DNA from 2 places in the Paraburkholderia sp. BL10I2N1 genome. Region 2 is predicted to be linked to the other one. Evidence: predicted binding sites of a transcription regulator. Region 2 holds the regulator's gene; the other holds the start of a gene.
What was found. The regulator FNR, encoded in region 2, switches genes on or off when oxygen is low (the NO sensors DNR and NnrR bind a similar motif). The targets are predictions, from matches to a motif close to TTGATNNNNATCAA.

Region 1 (8,112 bases), on a different contig from region 2:
GCGATCGGCCACGAAAGACATCATCATTATGCGGAGAGACAGGGGTTGGATCTGTCGCGTTCACGGCCCCATGGGGCTGACACTTCGCGTAAAAATAGACCCTGCATTTAACCTTGACTTCAGCGAGTGGGGCGAGGCATTCGCCGGCGACCGCATCCTCGGTGCCGCTACGCTCGACCGTCTACGCCACGGCGCCTACCGCATCGTGCTTGACGGCGATAGCTTCCGGGCACCCAAACCGATGCCCGAACCCGATCAAACTCGCGGGGGACACTTGTCGCCCCAACGGATCGGTCTGCTTTCATTGATCTGGATCATGGTTTGCCTCGATTCAGTTGTGCGACAGTTAGCCGCGTAATTTCGAGATGACAAAGACGGGTTTGTGAAACAAACTTGGACATCGATTGAGTAAGGAGAATCACATGGCAATTGCGCACAATCGCCTTACCGCACCACAGACCGACACGTTTCGGCCTTCGAAAACGGCTTCGCGGACGAAGCCCATGGGTTCGAGTGGCACGTCATGCAAGACCTGCACGATGCGTCCGTTTTGCGCGATGAACCCCGATGAGCTCGCCTGCGACCGGCAAATGGACGACCTCGTTCTCAGCTATCGCCACGTGAGAAAAGGCGAAGCATTGCACCGCGCGGGCGATTCATTCTGCAAAGTCTATGCGGTTCGCACGGGATCGTTCAAGAAGCTCTCGCTGCTTCCGGACGGGCGGGACCAGGTCACCGGGTTTTACGTTGCCGGAGAGCCGATGGGATTGGACGGCATCGCTACCGGCCACTATGCAAGCGACGCCATCGCCCTTGAAGACAGCAGCGTATGCGTGATGCCGTTCGATCTGCTCGAGTTGTTGAGCCGGGAAGTCAAAGCGGTGCAGGGTCACGTCTACCGAATGCTCAGCGCGGAACTCGTGCGGCAAGGCGGCTTGAGTACGCTGCTCCGCACGATGGCGGCCGACGAGCGGGTTGCGTCGTTTCTTCTGGATCTCTCGCGGCGTTGGCGGGCACGCGCCTATTCGCCGACCGAATTCATCTTGCGAATGACGCGCGAGGAGACTGGCAGCCTTCTCGGGTTGAAGCTGGAGACGGTCAGCCGGATATTGTCGAGGTTCCAGAGGCAGAGGCTCATCACCGTGAACGGCAAAGAAATCCGCATCCTCGACTTCGCCGGATTGAAGAAGGTCGCTCGTCTTTCTGCCTGAGGTAAGAAAGCGGCTTCCAACGCGGACAGGTTTCGGCTGTTTCATGAATCACATCGCTTCTCCAATCCGTTCGTGACTCCCCCAGAATCCGCCGAATGGAAATAGCCCACGTGTATTCGCACCATGATTCGGGTCAGACAAGTGCGCAGAGCCGGGGGCGGCGATGCGATTGAGTCGCCTCCTGATCGCTCCGCGCGTTCCTGATGTCTTACTTGACCCAAATCAAGGCGCAGGCAGGCGGTGTTCGATACGCTTGCGTCCATTTCAAAGACGAGAAATAGGGTTCGCCAGGAAGCCATGCCGAATCACACGTTGGATGTCGAAATCGGACGACTTGTATCAGGGCCGATACTGGAGTGCATGCCGCAGACGACCGTAAGGGACACTGCCATGCAGATGGCGGCGCCGGTGCCTGCTTGAAAGCCGGATGCGTCATATCGGCGTGCTGAGCGAGCAGGATACGCTGATCGGGCCGCTTGGGCTTGTCCGGGCCCGACCGCTGGCCGGCAAGCCCGTTCCTGGTCCAACCAGAGGCGGATCAGTTGTCCTCGGCCCGACAGGGTGTTCACCATTTTCAAACCATAGCGGTCTTAGTAGCGTTCCCATGCCGGGTCGAAGGGATGGGCTTCGCCACGGACTTGCGCATGTCGCCGGATTGGGACGTCGGATGCTTTGCGTAGCCTCAATCGTCCTGGGTTCCCTTCTGCCGTTAGTTCACCAGTATCGCGGCCAATACCCAGTATCGCCGCGTTCCTTCACGATGGAAGTATCGCGCTCTGATCCGTCGTGCGCCCTTGCACGGATGCCGCCCGCAGCACCACTTCCACAACGCCTGCCAGATGGCAGTGTCGACTGCGTTGTAGACTTCTTTCGAGACCCCGTGTCGATGATAGTTCGATCAGCCATCGATGATCGGGTTGAGCAGGCCGATGAGATTGACCTGTTTGGCCGATGCATGGTCCTTGATGACTGCGCGCACTTTCGTCAGAAAGTTTGAACATTCTTTTTCGATGGCTTGATGAGTAGCTTGCCGTTCGGATATTTTCGAATGTTCTGCCCGAGGAAGTCGAACCCTTGCGAGATGTGCGTGATCCTGGTCTTTTCCGGGGAGAGCGTCAGTCCGCGCTCGTGCAGAAAGACCTCGACCAGTGGCTTGACCTCGTCTTCCAGCAACTCTTTCGAGTAACCTGTGATCACAAAGTCATCGACATAGCGAACCAGACTGAGGTAGCAATCAATGATGGACGACACCTGTAATCGGCTGCACCTGGAGTAGACAAATCGCGGTCGATTTGAGCGACATCAATGGGACTCGCGTTCCTGGCGGGGTCCGCGCGGCGAGATGGCAAAAGGAGAAAATAAGTAAATCAAGGCACTATCGTTTCACCGTCCTGCCATGAAAAGGCGTTATCTCTTGAAGTCAGTCCGTGAAATTGGGCGCGAGATCGAGGATGATATGCAACACAATACTCGTAAATCCGAACAAGGTGACAGGGAGGATGGTCACAACAACGGAGACGTCGTCATGCTGCATATCGCTTCCGTACGCGAAAGGCCTAGCTCAAAGTCCGAGACGGACCACGCGGCCCCTATTGTGCAGTGGCACGAGAGCGTGCTTACCGGCATCTTCGAAATATCGAAGGTACTCACCGCCCCCTACCGGCTCGAAGTCACGTTGGCCAACGTCATCGATCTCCTGCAATCGGTTGTGCAGATGCGGCTCGGTATTGTCTCTCTCTTCGACGATGATGGCGTACCGGACATTACCGTTGGCGCGGACTGGAGCGAAGGCAGCGATGAGCACTACCGGATGCGCCTGCCGCAGAAGGCAATTGACCAGATCATGGCGACGGACAGGCCGCTCGTCGCCGAGAACATAGCGGTGCATTCGGGCTTCAGTGCCGCCGACATGGGCGTGCTCGGTGCTTCCGACAACATGCGAGTGTCGTTCATCGGCGTTCCTATTCGCATCGACGCGAAAGTCGTGGGCACGCTGACCATCGACCGCATCCTGGATAATGGGGCGAACTTCCGGCTCGATTACGACGTGCGGCTGCTTACCATGATCGCCAACCTGGTGGGGCAGACGGTGAAGCTGCATCGCTTATTCAAGAGCGACCGCGAGCGACTGATGGCGGGGAGGGACGGGCTGCAAAAACAATTGTCCGAGCTCAAGTACCCTGCGCAGGAGCGTAAGAAGTTTCAGGTCGAGGGGATCATTGGCGACAGCCCGGCGCTGCGCGGCCTGCTCGAGAAGATCGCGGTGGTAGCCAAATCGAACAGCACAGTTCTCTTGCGCGGGGAATCCGGTACCGGGAAGGAGCTGGTCGCCAAGGCCCTTCACGAGCTGTCGCCGCGAGCCAAGCGGCCCTTCATCAAGCTCAATTGCGCGGCGCTCCCTGAGACGGTGCTGGAATCCGAATTGTTCGGTCATGAGAAGGGTGCCTTTACCAGTGCCTTCAATTCGCGCAAGGGGCGCTTCGAGCTTGCCGACAAGGGGACGCTGTTTCTGGACGAGATCGGCGAGATCTCGGCCTCGTTCCAGGCAAAGCTGCTGCGCGTCCTGCAGGAGCAAGAATTCGAGCGCGTCGGCAGCAACCAGACCATTAAGGTCGATGTTCGCGTGATTGCCGCCACGAATAAGAACCTGGAAGACGCGGTGGCAAGGAACGAGTTCCGCGCCGACCTTTATTATCGCATCAGCGTGGTTCCCTTGCTGCTGCCGCCGTTGCGTGAAAGGCGCAGTGATATTCCGCTCCTCGCCGTTGAGTTTCTCAAGAATTTCAACAGCGAGAACGGCCGTACGCTGACCTTCGATGCGGGTGCGATTGAAGTATTGATGAACTGCGGTTTTCCCGGCAATGTCCGCGAGCTCGAGAATTGCGTGCAGCGGAGCGCGACCTTGGCGCCGGGACTATCGATCGTGAGAAACGACTTTGCCTGCTGCCACGGCCAGTGCCTTTCCGCGATGCTGTGGCAGAGCGGATCGGACGAGATGGCGCTGCAGCCTGGGCCGATCGTACCAGTGCAAGTGAGGCCGGGTACGCCCCCTGCTGAGGCTGCTACGTCGGGCGCAGTTGCGGTCCCGCTTGCCGGCAGCGAGCAGGCTCCGCTAGCGCCTGGCGGCGCAGCCCTCGGAAGTGGTGCGAAGATGACCAACCGCGAGCGTCTCATCGCCGCCATGGAAAGATCCGGCTGGGTGCAGGCAAGGGCGGCGCGACTGCTTGGACTGACGCCGCGCCAGATTGGCTACGCGCTGAGGAAATACGGTGTCGAGATCAAGCGTTTCTGAAAGCACTGTCGGACTTGCGGCGTGTCGGGGCCGCGACATCGCGACTGATGCGAATAGCTCGGACAAGTCAAGCCTGGGTTTGGCGCGGACCTTGGCATGATCACGATCGGAAGCGGCCCCCGCGTCGGCGCCAATTCGGTAATCGTCGAGAACAGCCCGCCCGACCTCAGGGGCGGTCGGTATCTCGACTAAGGTGGTGCGAACGCGGCGCTGTCATCGCCGGTTCGACGGCCCTGTCGCGCTCGACCATCAGCTCACGCCGGATGCGGTAAGCGACACAAGCGGTGCTGTTCGATCGCGTTGAATTTCTGGACGTGATGGCACGACAGGTTAGAGCGTGGTCGGCAAAACCCGGGAATGTCGAGTGCGCGAAAGCGACGGGGAATCGACCAGCGAAACCCGTCAGGCACAGCGGCACAGCCACCTTGAAAGTCCGCATGTACGGTTGCAATCTACTTACCATCACCGATTGAAAACTTGGCAAACTGGGGGTGTCCATGTACTGACATTCGTTGAGTCGAAGTTGGGATCGACCGCGGCTGGCCGCAATGGCCAACATTAAGATATTCAGTAAAAGCGAGTAACAACCCAAGTTCGTTCCTCACGCATCACTACCCGTCTGCCTGGCCCGGCTTGATTCCGCCAAGGTATTGTGTGAGAGTTCGCCCAGAATTCCTCACTATCTCTGCCCAAGCGGAGTCCAGTCTCTCGCGGGGCATGGTCAGCGTAATGACACCGGCGAGTTGCCCGGACGGGCCGAACACCGGCGGGGCGATACCTGCCAATTGCGGATCGCGGTCTCCTGCTAGCGCGATGACCTGCTGGCGGCGGATGTGTTGACCGAGTGCCTCGTCGCCCTCGTGGCAGTAGGCTTGCAACACCCGGCCTCCTGTGCCACGATCCAGCGGCAGTAGCTCGCCCGCGCGGATGTGATCTCGCACAGGCTGTGGCGAGTCGACGCGATACAGGCATAGCCGTTGCGCACCTTGACGTACGTGAAACGCGGCGCTTTCACGGGTTGCGGCCACCAGTTCCTGCAGCACGGGCATCACCAGCGACTCGCTGGAGGACGATTGCGCATAGACGGCATGCAGCCTTGCGACGCCGGACCCCAGCACGTAGCAGCCATCGGCGCGGCGCACCACGAGATGCGCATGTTCCAGCGACGCGAGCAGGCGCAGCACGGTGCTCTTGTACAGGCGCGTGCGTTCCGCGAGCGCGCTCAATGACAGCACGGGCGTGCCGTTGCCGAAGGCAGCCAGCAGGGTCAGTGCACGGTCGACTGCTGCCACGCCGCTGGCTGCCAGATTGTCGTCGGTCAACGATGCGATGGCGGGCTGTTTGGACATCGTGCTTCTCCTCAGACGGACCGTTGCAGCAACGCTTCCACTACGCCAAAGCCGAGGTGATCTGCCGGATCGAGCTGCCGTAGTTGTGTGATCAACTGTGTGGCGGTTTCGCGTTCGCCGCGCCGCAGGCCGATGAAGGCGAGCGCCTTTAGCGTGAACAGCCAGAAGCGGGCGGGACCGGGCGCGTGGAAGTTCGCGTCGCCGGCTTGTACCATCTGCCAGTCCTCATTCAATCCGGCGGCATGCGCAGCTGCTTTTAGTCCCAGATGGGCTGCGTGCTCTGCCTCATCGAGTTCGCGGCGTCCGGCATGGAATTTGTAGAGCAGATAGTAGGCGGCAAGGCTTTGCGGAGAGGTCAGCGTGACGCTCCACAGGACTGCGACGATCTGCTCGGCCGGCGCGCCATGCAGGCCTTCGATGAGGCGCCGCACGGCGGCCGACACCTCGCCGCCGAACAGTTCGTTCGACTCGACCCCGGTCAGCAGGTTCACCACACCGTCTCCGCGGCGATGAGGCGCTGCACCGGTTCGCCGCCTTCGAGTTGACGCGTGAAGATCTTCTCCACGTCGGCCATCGTCACGCCGCTGTATAGCACCGCGTCGGGATAGATGAGCACGTGCGCGCCCTGATCGCACGGGCCGAGGCAGCCCGAATACGTGATCGCGACGGTCTCGGGCGCCTGGCGTTTCCGCTGTTCCGCCCAGAATGCCTTCAGCAGCGCGGTCGAGCCCTTGCCGCCTGCGCAGGCGACGCGCGGATGCTGCGGCGGCCGGTTCTGGGTGCAAGCAAACACATGTCGTTCTGGTCTGGCCATGACGATGTTCCTCAACCGAACTTGAACAGGATGCCGTGACCACCGCGCGGGTAGTCCCACTCGATATTCTGGTGGTCGGTACAGAGGATGCGGCAGCTGCCGCATTCGAGGCAGCCGTCGGTGATCAGCGTCACCGCGCCGTTGCCTTCAGCCTTGTAGCACGAGGCCGGGCAGACGAAGGTGCAACTCTTCGCGCTGCATTCGCTCTGGCAGACGTCGGCATCCTTGATGTGGACGTGCGGCCGTCCTGCGTCGACGCGGTAACGGTTCTGGAACAGCTTTTCCTCTACGTTGACGGGTAGGGTGCTCATCGGAAGGCCCTCAGGAGTTTGTAGGCGTCACCTACGATGCCAGAAAGCGAACGGGCTTTGCGGAAGCTCGAAAAAATCTCGCGCTCCTTGCTTTTCTTGTCCTTACCGTCGACCGTGATCATCGTGCGCGCGGCGCGCGCCATGAGGTCGGGGTAGGTCGTGAAGAACTGCGGATTCTGATGCAGCACGGCCGGCATGTCGCGGTACTTGTGCAGGTCTTTCATCACGAAGCTCTGATCGAGCGCGGCCTTGTAGGCCTTGAGCGTGCCGGCGCGGTAGCCGTGGCCCGCGGCTTTCGCGTGGATCACCGTTTCGGCGGCGAGGCGTCCCGTGGTCATCGCAAGATTCGATCCTTCTCGGTGCGCGGCGTTCACGAAACCGCCAGAATCGCCAACGATCATCCAGCCGTTGCCGTAGACCTGCGGGATTGCGTGAAAACCGCCTTCGGGAATCAGATGCGCGCAATACTCCTTCATCTCGCCGCCCGCAATCAGCGGTGCGATCGACGGGTGCTGCTTCATCTTTTCGAGGAGCACATAGGGGCTCGTGCGGTTGGGGTTTTTCTTGAAGTCGCTCAGCATGCAGCCCACGCCTATGGTGAGCGATTCCTTGTTGGTATAGAGGAAGCCAGTGCCCATCATGCCGTCGGTGATACTGCCGACCATCTCGATCACGACGCCGTCGTCTTCGCCGACGTTGAAGCGCTGGCGGATCGTCTCCTCGGGCATGAAGAGAATCTCCTTGACGGCGAGCGCAACGTTGCCGGCCCCGATCTCTCCATGAAAGCCCGCCTTGCGCGCGAGCGTCGAATTCACGCCGTCGGCGAGCACCACCACGTCGGCATAGACATCGCCGTGCTCGCGGTCGCACTGCACGCCGACCACCAGGTCGCCGTCCATGATCAGTTCCTTCACCGTGGTCTCGCAGAGCAGCAGCGCGCCGGCTTCGCGCACTTTCGATGAAAACCACTTGTCGAACTGCGCGCGGATGATCGTGTAGCGGTTATAGGGCGGCTTGTTGTAATCCTCGCTGCGCACATGTGTACCGACAAACGACGTATCGTCGAGCATCCACATCCGCTGCTCGATGATGTGGCGCTCCAGCGGCGCATCGTCGCGGAAGTCCGGGATGATCT
Region 2 (8,112 bases):
AAAGACGCGCCACATTGAGTTCCGCTCGCAGTCTTACAGACCTGAAGGGATCGGCTCGACGTCCGGATCGTGCCGGACGAGCAATACGGGCAGATCAGTCGTCCGGACGAAAGACTCGGCAACACTACCCATAAGCGTCCGCCGCCAGCCGCGGCGTCCGTGGGTGCCCATCACGACGAGATCGGCCTCGCATTCGTCGGCCGCGCGGCTGAGAACGCCGGCGATGTCTTCGCCCCAGGAATCGATCACACGGGCGACGCCGCGTACGTGAGCTTGCCGGAAGCATTCGTCTGCGTCCTGGAGCGCCGCCGTTGCTGCGTCGGTTGCCACGGTGCCGGTCGGCAGTACGTCGACAAAAGCGGGGCCGAGATCTGTAAGTTGAGTTGCGTGCGGCACGACGCAAATAGCCGTCACCGTGGCATCTGCCGCCTGCGCCAGCTTCACCGCTTCCTCGAGCGCAAGCTGCGCAGCCGGACTGCCGTCGATTGCGGCGAAGATTCGCTTGTACATGAACGCCTCCTGGACTCGCGCCCTTTTCCCATGATGGCGAGGCCGTCGCGGCCCTGCCCGAGCACTCAGTCTGCCGTGCAGCATCGACGTGACGTTTGACAAGAATCAACCGCTGCTCTGGTTGTCATTGGATGTCGCGGGCGCACGCCAGATGCATCCCGTACCGGCAGCAGACGCCTGAAGGGGGCAGAATTGGAACGACCATGCCACAATTGGGGTCGCGCAACGGGCGAAGGGGCTCAACCATGACAAAGGTGCTGATAGCCGACGACCACACGCTGGTGCGCGATGGCCTGCGGCATATCCTGCAGAATGCAAGCGGCTTCGAAGTGATCGGTGAGGCGAACGATGGAACGAGCACGATCGCACTGATTCGCGATATGGAAGCCCACGTGCTGGTACTCGATCTGTCGATGCCCGGCCGCAACGGCGTCGAGCTCATCAAGCAGATCAAGGACGAAAAGCCTGCCTTGCGCATCCTCGTGCTGACCATGCATGCGGAACAGCAATATGCGGTACGCGCGTTCAAGGCCGGCGCATCCGGCTATCTGACGAAGGAAAGCGCCAGCGCCGAACTGGTCTCGGCGGTCACCAAGGTCGTGAGCGGTGGCATTTACGTCAGCCTTGCGATGGCGGAGCAGTTCGCGCAGAGTCTGAACGAACCGGTCGATACGTTGCCGCATCAGCGTCTGTCAGACCGCGAATTCGACGATTTCCGACGCATTGCGGCTGGCCAGACGATCTCCGAAATCGCCCAGGAGCCGTGTGTCAGCGCGAAGACGGTCAGCACCTACAAGACGCGCATCCTTGAAAAGATGCAGATGCCGCACGAAGCCGCGCTTGTGCGCTACGCGCTGCGACACAGCTTTTTGGTGACGAGGACGAGATCTGACCGGGGCGCCGTTCTGCTTCCGTTTTCTGCGACACGGAGAAGTGGCACACACCCGCCTGATTCGACAGAGGTCATGGCAAGGTTCTTACGCTTCATGCTGCATGCAGGTCAGCCTTCGTTTGTAAAAGCGCCCTGCCGCACGTCAGAAATTCCCTACTTCACATCAGCAGATCCTACGCGATTCTCCGTGAACGCTAATTTCGCATGACCTGCGCGTCGACAATACTGAAATCGACAGCCAGCCAGATTCGATGTCAATGGCCGGTAGACAACGCGGGAGACACCTCATGCGCCCTGTTCATTTTCTCACCAGGCAGGAAATCTTCGACCACGTAGTCGAACACCTTTTTGATCAGCGGCGCGCTGCGTTGCTCCCGAAGGGCGGCGCAGCATATCGGTGATCGTGCGGTGGGTGTCCGACTGGCAGCTTTACCCGTCCTGCCGACTACACCTCTTCGATGGAGGGGGTGCCGGTCCGGTACCTGATCGGGCCGGCACTCGGTCACCCCGCTGATATGGACGCCGGAATTACCGCGCTGCGCAAGGCGCTGTTGCGGACGAGGATCAACGTCTACGACGAATCTACCGTGACTCTGTTGAGCTGCCTGCAAAACGTCGATGACTTGTTCGGCGTCTGTGAATGGCACGACAGACTGCTGTCGATTGCCAGGGAATATGGATTGAGCGCCGAATTAATCCGTCGCGCGGCATAACTATCCGTGGTTTCAGAGGGTCGGGCTCGTCGTCGCGTAGGATTTTCCCTACACGTCTTCCGCGACGCCTACCTGAACTTCATACACGGACGATTTAATTTTGAGACAACACCGACCATACTGAAACGCATGACTTGCGACACAACCGATGCAACGCAGAAGGTCTTTCTGGTCGAAGACTCGCTCGCCATCCGGCACCGGATGATTTCGCGAAGCCTGCATGGCGATCAGAGCGCACGACATCTTCGACAAGACCAGCGAGTTCCTGCTGGCCCGCGACACGATCAAGAAATTTGCGCGCAAGCGGGCTCGCATGCGCCACTCAGGAAAGAGGAGCACATCATGTCTGACGTTGCCCAATACCCCGTCGCCGCGCCAGTTGTCCGGATCGCGCCGCCCATGCCGCGCGCCCTCAATGGAACGTCCTCTGCAACTGCGGTAAATCGGCCGACCTCGCGCTGCTCCAGTTGCGCCATGCGCGCCGTCTGCCTGCCGCAGGGCCTCTCGCCCCTTGACCTTCAGCGCCTCGACGCGATCATCTGCTCGACGCGCATGGTCAGGCAGGGAGAGGCGCTCTATCGCACGGGCGATGCTTTCCAGAGCATGTATGCGGTGCGTGCAGGGTCGTTCAAGACCGTCGTCATGCATCGCGACGGACGCGAGCAGGTGACCGGCTTTCATCTCGCGGGCGACGCACTCGGTCTGGATGGCGTGAGCACAGGCCATCACAGCTTCGATGCGATTGCCATCGAAGACAGCAACGTCTGCATCATCCCGTTTCACCTGCTCGAATCGTTGTGCCGGGAGGTCAAGGGAATCCAGCAGCACGTGCACCGGATGATGAGCAGCGAGATCGTCCGGGAATCCGTCCTGATGCTGCTGCTGGGCACGATGTCGGCCGAGCAGCGTGTCGCGGCCTTCCTGCTCAATCTTTCGACCCGGCTCAGGGCTCGCGGCTACTCGTCGGCGGAGTTCAACCTGCGGATGACGCGCGAGGAAATCGGCAGCTACCTCGGCATGAAACTCGAAACCGTCAGCCGCATGTTCTCGAAATTCCAGCGTGAGGGGCTGGTCGATGCGCGCGGCAAACAGATTCGCATCCTCAACCCTGACGGACTGGAGCGTGTCTGACCGGATGCGCCCTGTCACAAACGGCGACATGAGGTGGCAAGATGCGGAGCGTTCAGATGCGCTATCCGGACGACGGGACGGCCGCCCGTTTTTGCGTCACCTCAGCAACGTTCCCCTGGACGGCGCCGGATCGGATAATTCCATCTCGCCTGGCAGCGCCGGGCTGCCATCGAATACCATCGCACGCATCGCTCGTCTTACGTCGCCGGTTGACCTGCACAGAACTGGATCCCTCACCACCGGCGCGACAATGAGTGCGGTCGCGTGCAGTCGCAGGCGCCGATTTCAGCGCGAGACGGACGCCGTGCCTTGACCTGGGTCAGGTGTGTCGTGCCTCAATCTGACAGGATAAACCGGTTACCTGAAACTGATCGGCCTGGCTCTCAAGAGCGATCTGTCACAGGGTAGTCCGTCACGCGGGAGGCTTGAATGAAAACAACGCCCTACATGGCAGCATGATCCGTATCGGAACAGCAACTCGATCCACACGCCAGCCTTGAAGAGAAGCTGCGCTTTGCGTTGCGGTACGCCGTGCTCGCGCCGTCCAGCCACAATACGCAACCTTGGCATTTCATCGTCGACGGCGACGCTATCACGCTGTGTGCCGACCGCCTGCGCGCCCTGTCTGTCGTTGATCCGTTCGACCGCGAACTGATCATCAGCTGCGGCGCAGCGCTTTTCAATCTGCGCGCCGCATTGAGTCACCTGGGGCTTGCCTATGCCATCACTTTGTTCCCGTCGTCCGCCGATCCGGATGTCCTCGCGCATCTGAAGATCGTGCCCGACGGACATTGTGACGCCACGCTGGCGCCGCTATTCGAGGCGATTGCCAGGCGCGTCACCAACCGTGCGGCATTCTCCAGTGAACCCGTGTCGCCCGACGTCCAGCAAAGGCTGCGCGAAGCTGGCATGGCCGAGGGTGCCGACGTCATCTGCATCGATGCGGTGGGCGAGCGCGAGCGTATCGCCGAGCTCATCGCCGAAGCAGACCTCGTGCAGTTCCACGACCCACGCTTTCGACGTGAACTGGCGAGCTGGATTCACTCAAGCCGCCGCGAGGATGGTATGCCGGCGCTGTCGGCCGGCCTTCACGTGCTTCAGGACGTCGCGGCGCCGTTGGTCGCGCTGGCGATTCGCACGTTCGACCTGGGTGACGGAATGGCGGCGACGCACCGGTCGCTGGTTACGGGTTCGCCGCTCTTTCTGTGCCTTGCAACGGGCGTCGATGACGCGCCCGCGTGGCTGGCAGTCGGCCAGGCACTGGAGCGTGTGCTGCTGACAGCAGTTATTGAGGGATTGAGCGCCTCATATCTCAATCAACCGATCGAAGTCGATACCTTGCGCGACAGGCTACTCGCAACACCCGGTCTCGACACGATGCCACAACTGCTTCTGCGTATCGGTCGAGGAACGCCGGTGGAACATTCGCCACGCCGCCCGTTGGCGACCGTGATGTCGTAACGATGTGACCTGCTGGATGTTTATCCTGATCCGACGCCTCCCGCCCAGGCGCAATCTCCCACGCAAAAGCTGAAAAACCGCCATGCAGACGTACGGGCTTGCCGTCGGCTTTTTTCATCGTCTGCCTGACCACATGTTCGATCCTGGTCCGGTGCGCATCAAATGCGGTCAGCAGATCGCTCCTCCTCGCGCACAACAGTCTCATTGACATGTGTCAACGACACGGATCACGACTCCCGTACACTCGGTTCAAGACCTGTTCGGGGAGTGTGTTTCATGAACGCCCTTCAAAGCACCTGCGTCAACTTCGGTATCGTTAGCCTGCTCGTCGCGGCGAGCAACACGGTGCTGGCTCAATCTGAACCGTCGGCGCTGATTGACCAGCACCATTGCATGTTCTGCCACACCAATGACGCCCCTTTTCTTGCGCCCTCCTTCCAGCAGATCTCCGAACGCTATCGCAAGGCGCCGAACGCACGGGTCATGCTCGAAAACAAGCTGCGGCTCGGTGGCAAGGCCCATTGGGGCGATATCGCGATGCCCCTGCCGGCCGATCGCGGCGGACCGATAACGCCCGAGGACGCCCACACACTGATCATATGGGTACTGAGTCAATAACATCCTTGCCGCAGAGCAGAGTCATCGTGTGCAGCCCAAAGCGACTGGAGAACATCATGCGCATTACGGTCCATCTCGATACGTTTGACAGGGTCCATCCCTGCGCATATGCCATTCTCTGGCTCGATGACAAGACTCACAAATGGTCCCGCGAGGGTCACTTCGGCCTTGAGCTTCCCGAATGGGGCACCTGGTCGACCGACTCCGGCAACACGTTGATTCGCGCCCCGCACGACATGCGCTCCCTATGCATGCTCGACGGACTGGACATGCGCGGCGCAAGCGGACCATTCGAGGGCGAAACGGGCGCCGCGCACTGGCGCGGCGACGAAGGTCTGCTGCGCGCGGAGGGGCACTGGCATGTGCAGTGCATCGATCACGATCCGGCCGACGCTGAACATAGCGTATTTGCGGACGATGACCTCGGATAACCCACGCCAATCGTCCACACTTTCTGTCAAAGTGGGTTGATATTATGAGTCTGACTGTCAACCTTGACGGAGTCCGGCACGCGTACGGTCTCTGTTTCGTGCGCGCACCGTGGGCGTATTTCACCCGCCTGCCACTCCACCATCAATGCGGCGACCGCTGGGACCTGTCACCCTACGAAACGCACGCCGGTGAGCCATACGACGACAGCGCCGACCAGATCCTGAAGGTTGCTTTCGACGGACCGCTCTTCACCCCGACAAGGGCCGTGACGGCCAGGCATTCAGCGCCCTCGAGATCAATCGCGGCGATGTGCCGTGGCTGCGCACCGAAAGCTTCGTCGGCGGCCCACCTATTCATATCCCGGCCGGTGCGACGCTTGACTCGTTTCTGGAATCCGTTGAACTGTCGGGTGGGCACGTATTCGCTCCGCTGGGCTGGGGCGATCTGGCGCTTGCGCCGTGGCTTCGCAACGTTGGATCTTGATGTACGGATGACCCGAATTGCAGAGGTGCCGTATTGGTCGCCCCAAGGTCATCCCAGCATCCGTTTCTCGCCACTACGCCGCGATGGTCATTCAACTCGAAGTCCGTGCCGAGCGTCGGATTGTGCAGCTTAACGAATTCCGTGTCGTCGATCACGATGAAGCCGTTTTCGGCGTAGATGTCCTCGATGCGCCCTGTTTCATCTTCGGCCAGCCGAACAGGCTTGCGTCGTCGAGCCCAATGATGGTCACTGCCTGATAGGTGCCGTCGCGCAGCTTGACAAGCGCGGCACCTGAATAAAGCGGCACTGCATATTTGACGCCGTCGATGCTGCGCACCGCATCGAGCACATAGTCCGACATGCCGATGCTGCTGGCAATCGTCTGCACCGCCGGATCCATCACCCAGATGAGCAGCTTGAACGCGAGACGGAGAATGCCGTTCATGGCTTCAGTTTGCCAAAGGAAATGCGCGCGCGGCTTGCGCGGCGCGAACTCATGGCCGGTCCGTGGGCCGCGGATTGAGCATGAACGCAAGGCACGCCACACCAATGCCAGCGATGATCACGCCGTACCGCGTCAGACTATCCAAGTCGAACAGCAGGCCGCGAATCGCAGTCACCATCCCGCCCAGCGAGACAAATACGGCAACAGCTGCTATGACGATCCTGTGTTCCGCGCGTATCATGGTTTTCTCCTTTTCGGCGCTGCGGAACGCGCCGTATGCCGTGAGGAGAAGACTGAACTCGCGCCCCCGGATTCCATTTGACATAGGTCAGCCGTCGCACACGCTCCCGCCGCGCCCGTTCCATTTAAAGTGCTTGTCGTCCTTCCCGCACCAGCAGTACGGGGCACGTCGAAAATCTGACAAAGCGCTCGGCGACGCTACCGATCACCATTCGCCGGATGCGGCGCCGGCCGTGCGTGCCAAGCACGACGAGGTCTGCCCCGATACGTTCCAGCGTGCGTTGCAGACAACTGGCAACGTCCTCGGAGAGTCCCTCAGTCTCGACGATCTCTGCGTCGCCGGCGACGTCGTGCTGCGCCATCTGCGCGCGTGCATCTGCAAGTACGCGCTCGCCGTCGCTACGCATCGCCCTCGTCAACGCGAGCGGGTCATATTCGCCCGCATAGGCAAACGTCGTGGAACTCTCCAGCACATAAACTGCAGTGATCTTCCCCTGCGACACGGATGCCATACTAATGGCTTCCGCAAGCGCGCGCTTCGAGGATTCGCTACCATCCACTGCAACCAGCATATGGTCATACATGACGGTCTGCTCCATGTGATTAAAACGACCAGAAAAAACGCTCTGCGATATTCGCATATCCGGCGCGGGTGAGATTCCGGATCGCCCGATCCTCTGTTCGACAAGCCTGACCGCAGCGTCGAACGCCATGCGCAATGCGACATCGGAATCCTCGGCCAGGGAATGTTCGACGGGGATAAGATCGTTCGTGCGCGTGACCAGAATGAGGCGCACTTCGTACTGGCGATGCCCGGACCCCGCAGCGGTCGCTTCGATCGCCAGGTGGCAACCAGAGATATGCTTCGCGAAGCGCTCGAGCCGCACGAACTGCGCGCCCGCCTCAGCTTCGATTTGCGTCGACCCGGCAAACCCCAGATACGCTATCTGCATGCCGACTCCCATCAATCACCTCTCAGAAGCGTCCCGCCTCAAATCATCAAATTCCGAACTCGCCCGAGTACGCTTCACAACGCCCCTTGCGGCGTTATCCACCGGATGGACGGCGGCGGCACAACGCCAGGACCGAGCCGTTCATGAAACGCCGTCTGCCGGGCAAACCACCTCGCGGCGCGCAAATGAGCCAGCGTTCGCTGCAACAACCTGTCAAATCATCATCGGCGCATT

Region 1: a site for FNR is predicted at 2,504-2,517, ahead of nifA (nif-specific transcriptional activator NifA). Genes of this name have one in related genera too.

What each region holds. Positions count from the first base shown of each region.
Region 1 covers NZ_SNWA01000003.1:118,626-126,737, forward strand. Annotated here, with positions in the region: partial or broken gene B0G77_RS45380 (ATP-binding protein) at 110-250, shown strand; gene B0G77_RS38375 (helix-turn-helix domain-containing protein) at 558-1,211, shown strand; gene B0G77_RS38385 (reverse transcriptase domain-containing protein) at 2,196-2,462, opposite strand; gene nifA (nif-specific transcriptional activator NifA) at 2,626-4,503, shown strand; gene B0G77_RS38395 (helix-turn-helix domain-containing protein) at 5,115-5,852, opposite strand; gene B0G77_RS38400 (hypothetical protein) at 5,864-6,343, opposite strand; gene B0G77_RS38405 ((2Fe-2S) ferredoxin domain-containing protein) at 6,340-6,666, opposite strand; gene B0G77_RS38410 (ferredoxin family protein) at 6,678-6,977, opposite strand; gene B0G77_RS38415 (FAD-dependent oxidoreductase) at 6,974-8,112, opposite strand, start outside.
Region 2 covers NZ_SNWA01000002.1:2,425,652-2,433,763, reverse strand. Annotated here, with positions in the region: gene B0G77_RS33195 (universal stress protein) at 34-510, opposite strand; partial or broken gene B0G77_RS33190 (response regulator transcription factor) at 756-1,402, shown strand; partial or broken gene B0G77_RS33185 (hypothetical protein) at 1,690-2,115, shown strand; gene fnr (fumarate/nitrate reduction transcriptional regulator Fnr) at 2,515-3,246, shown strand; gene B0G77_RS33175 (nitroreductase) at 3,778-4,707, shown strand; gene B0G77_RS33165 (cytochrome C) at 4,984-5,325, shown strand; gene B0G77_RS33160 (DUF3564 family protein) at 5,382-5,756, shown strand; partial or broken gene B0G77_RS44810 (hypothetical protein) at 5,801-6,240, shown strand; partial or broken gene B0G77_RS33150 (ABC transporter permease) at 6,315-6,685, opposite strand; gene B0G77_RS33145 (DUF2964 family protein) at 6,735-6,926, opposite strand; gene B0G77_RS45630 (universal stress protein) at 7,051-7,878, opposite strand.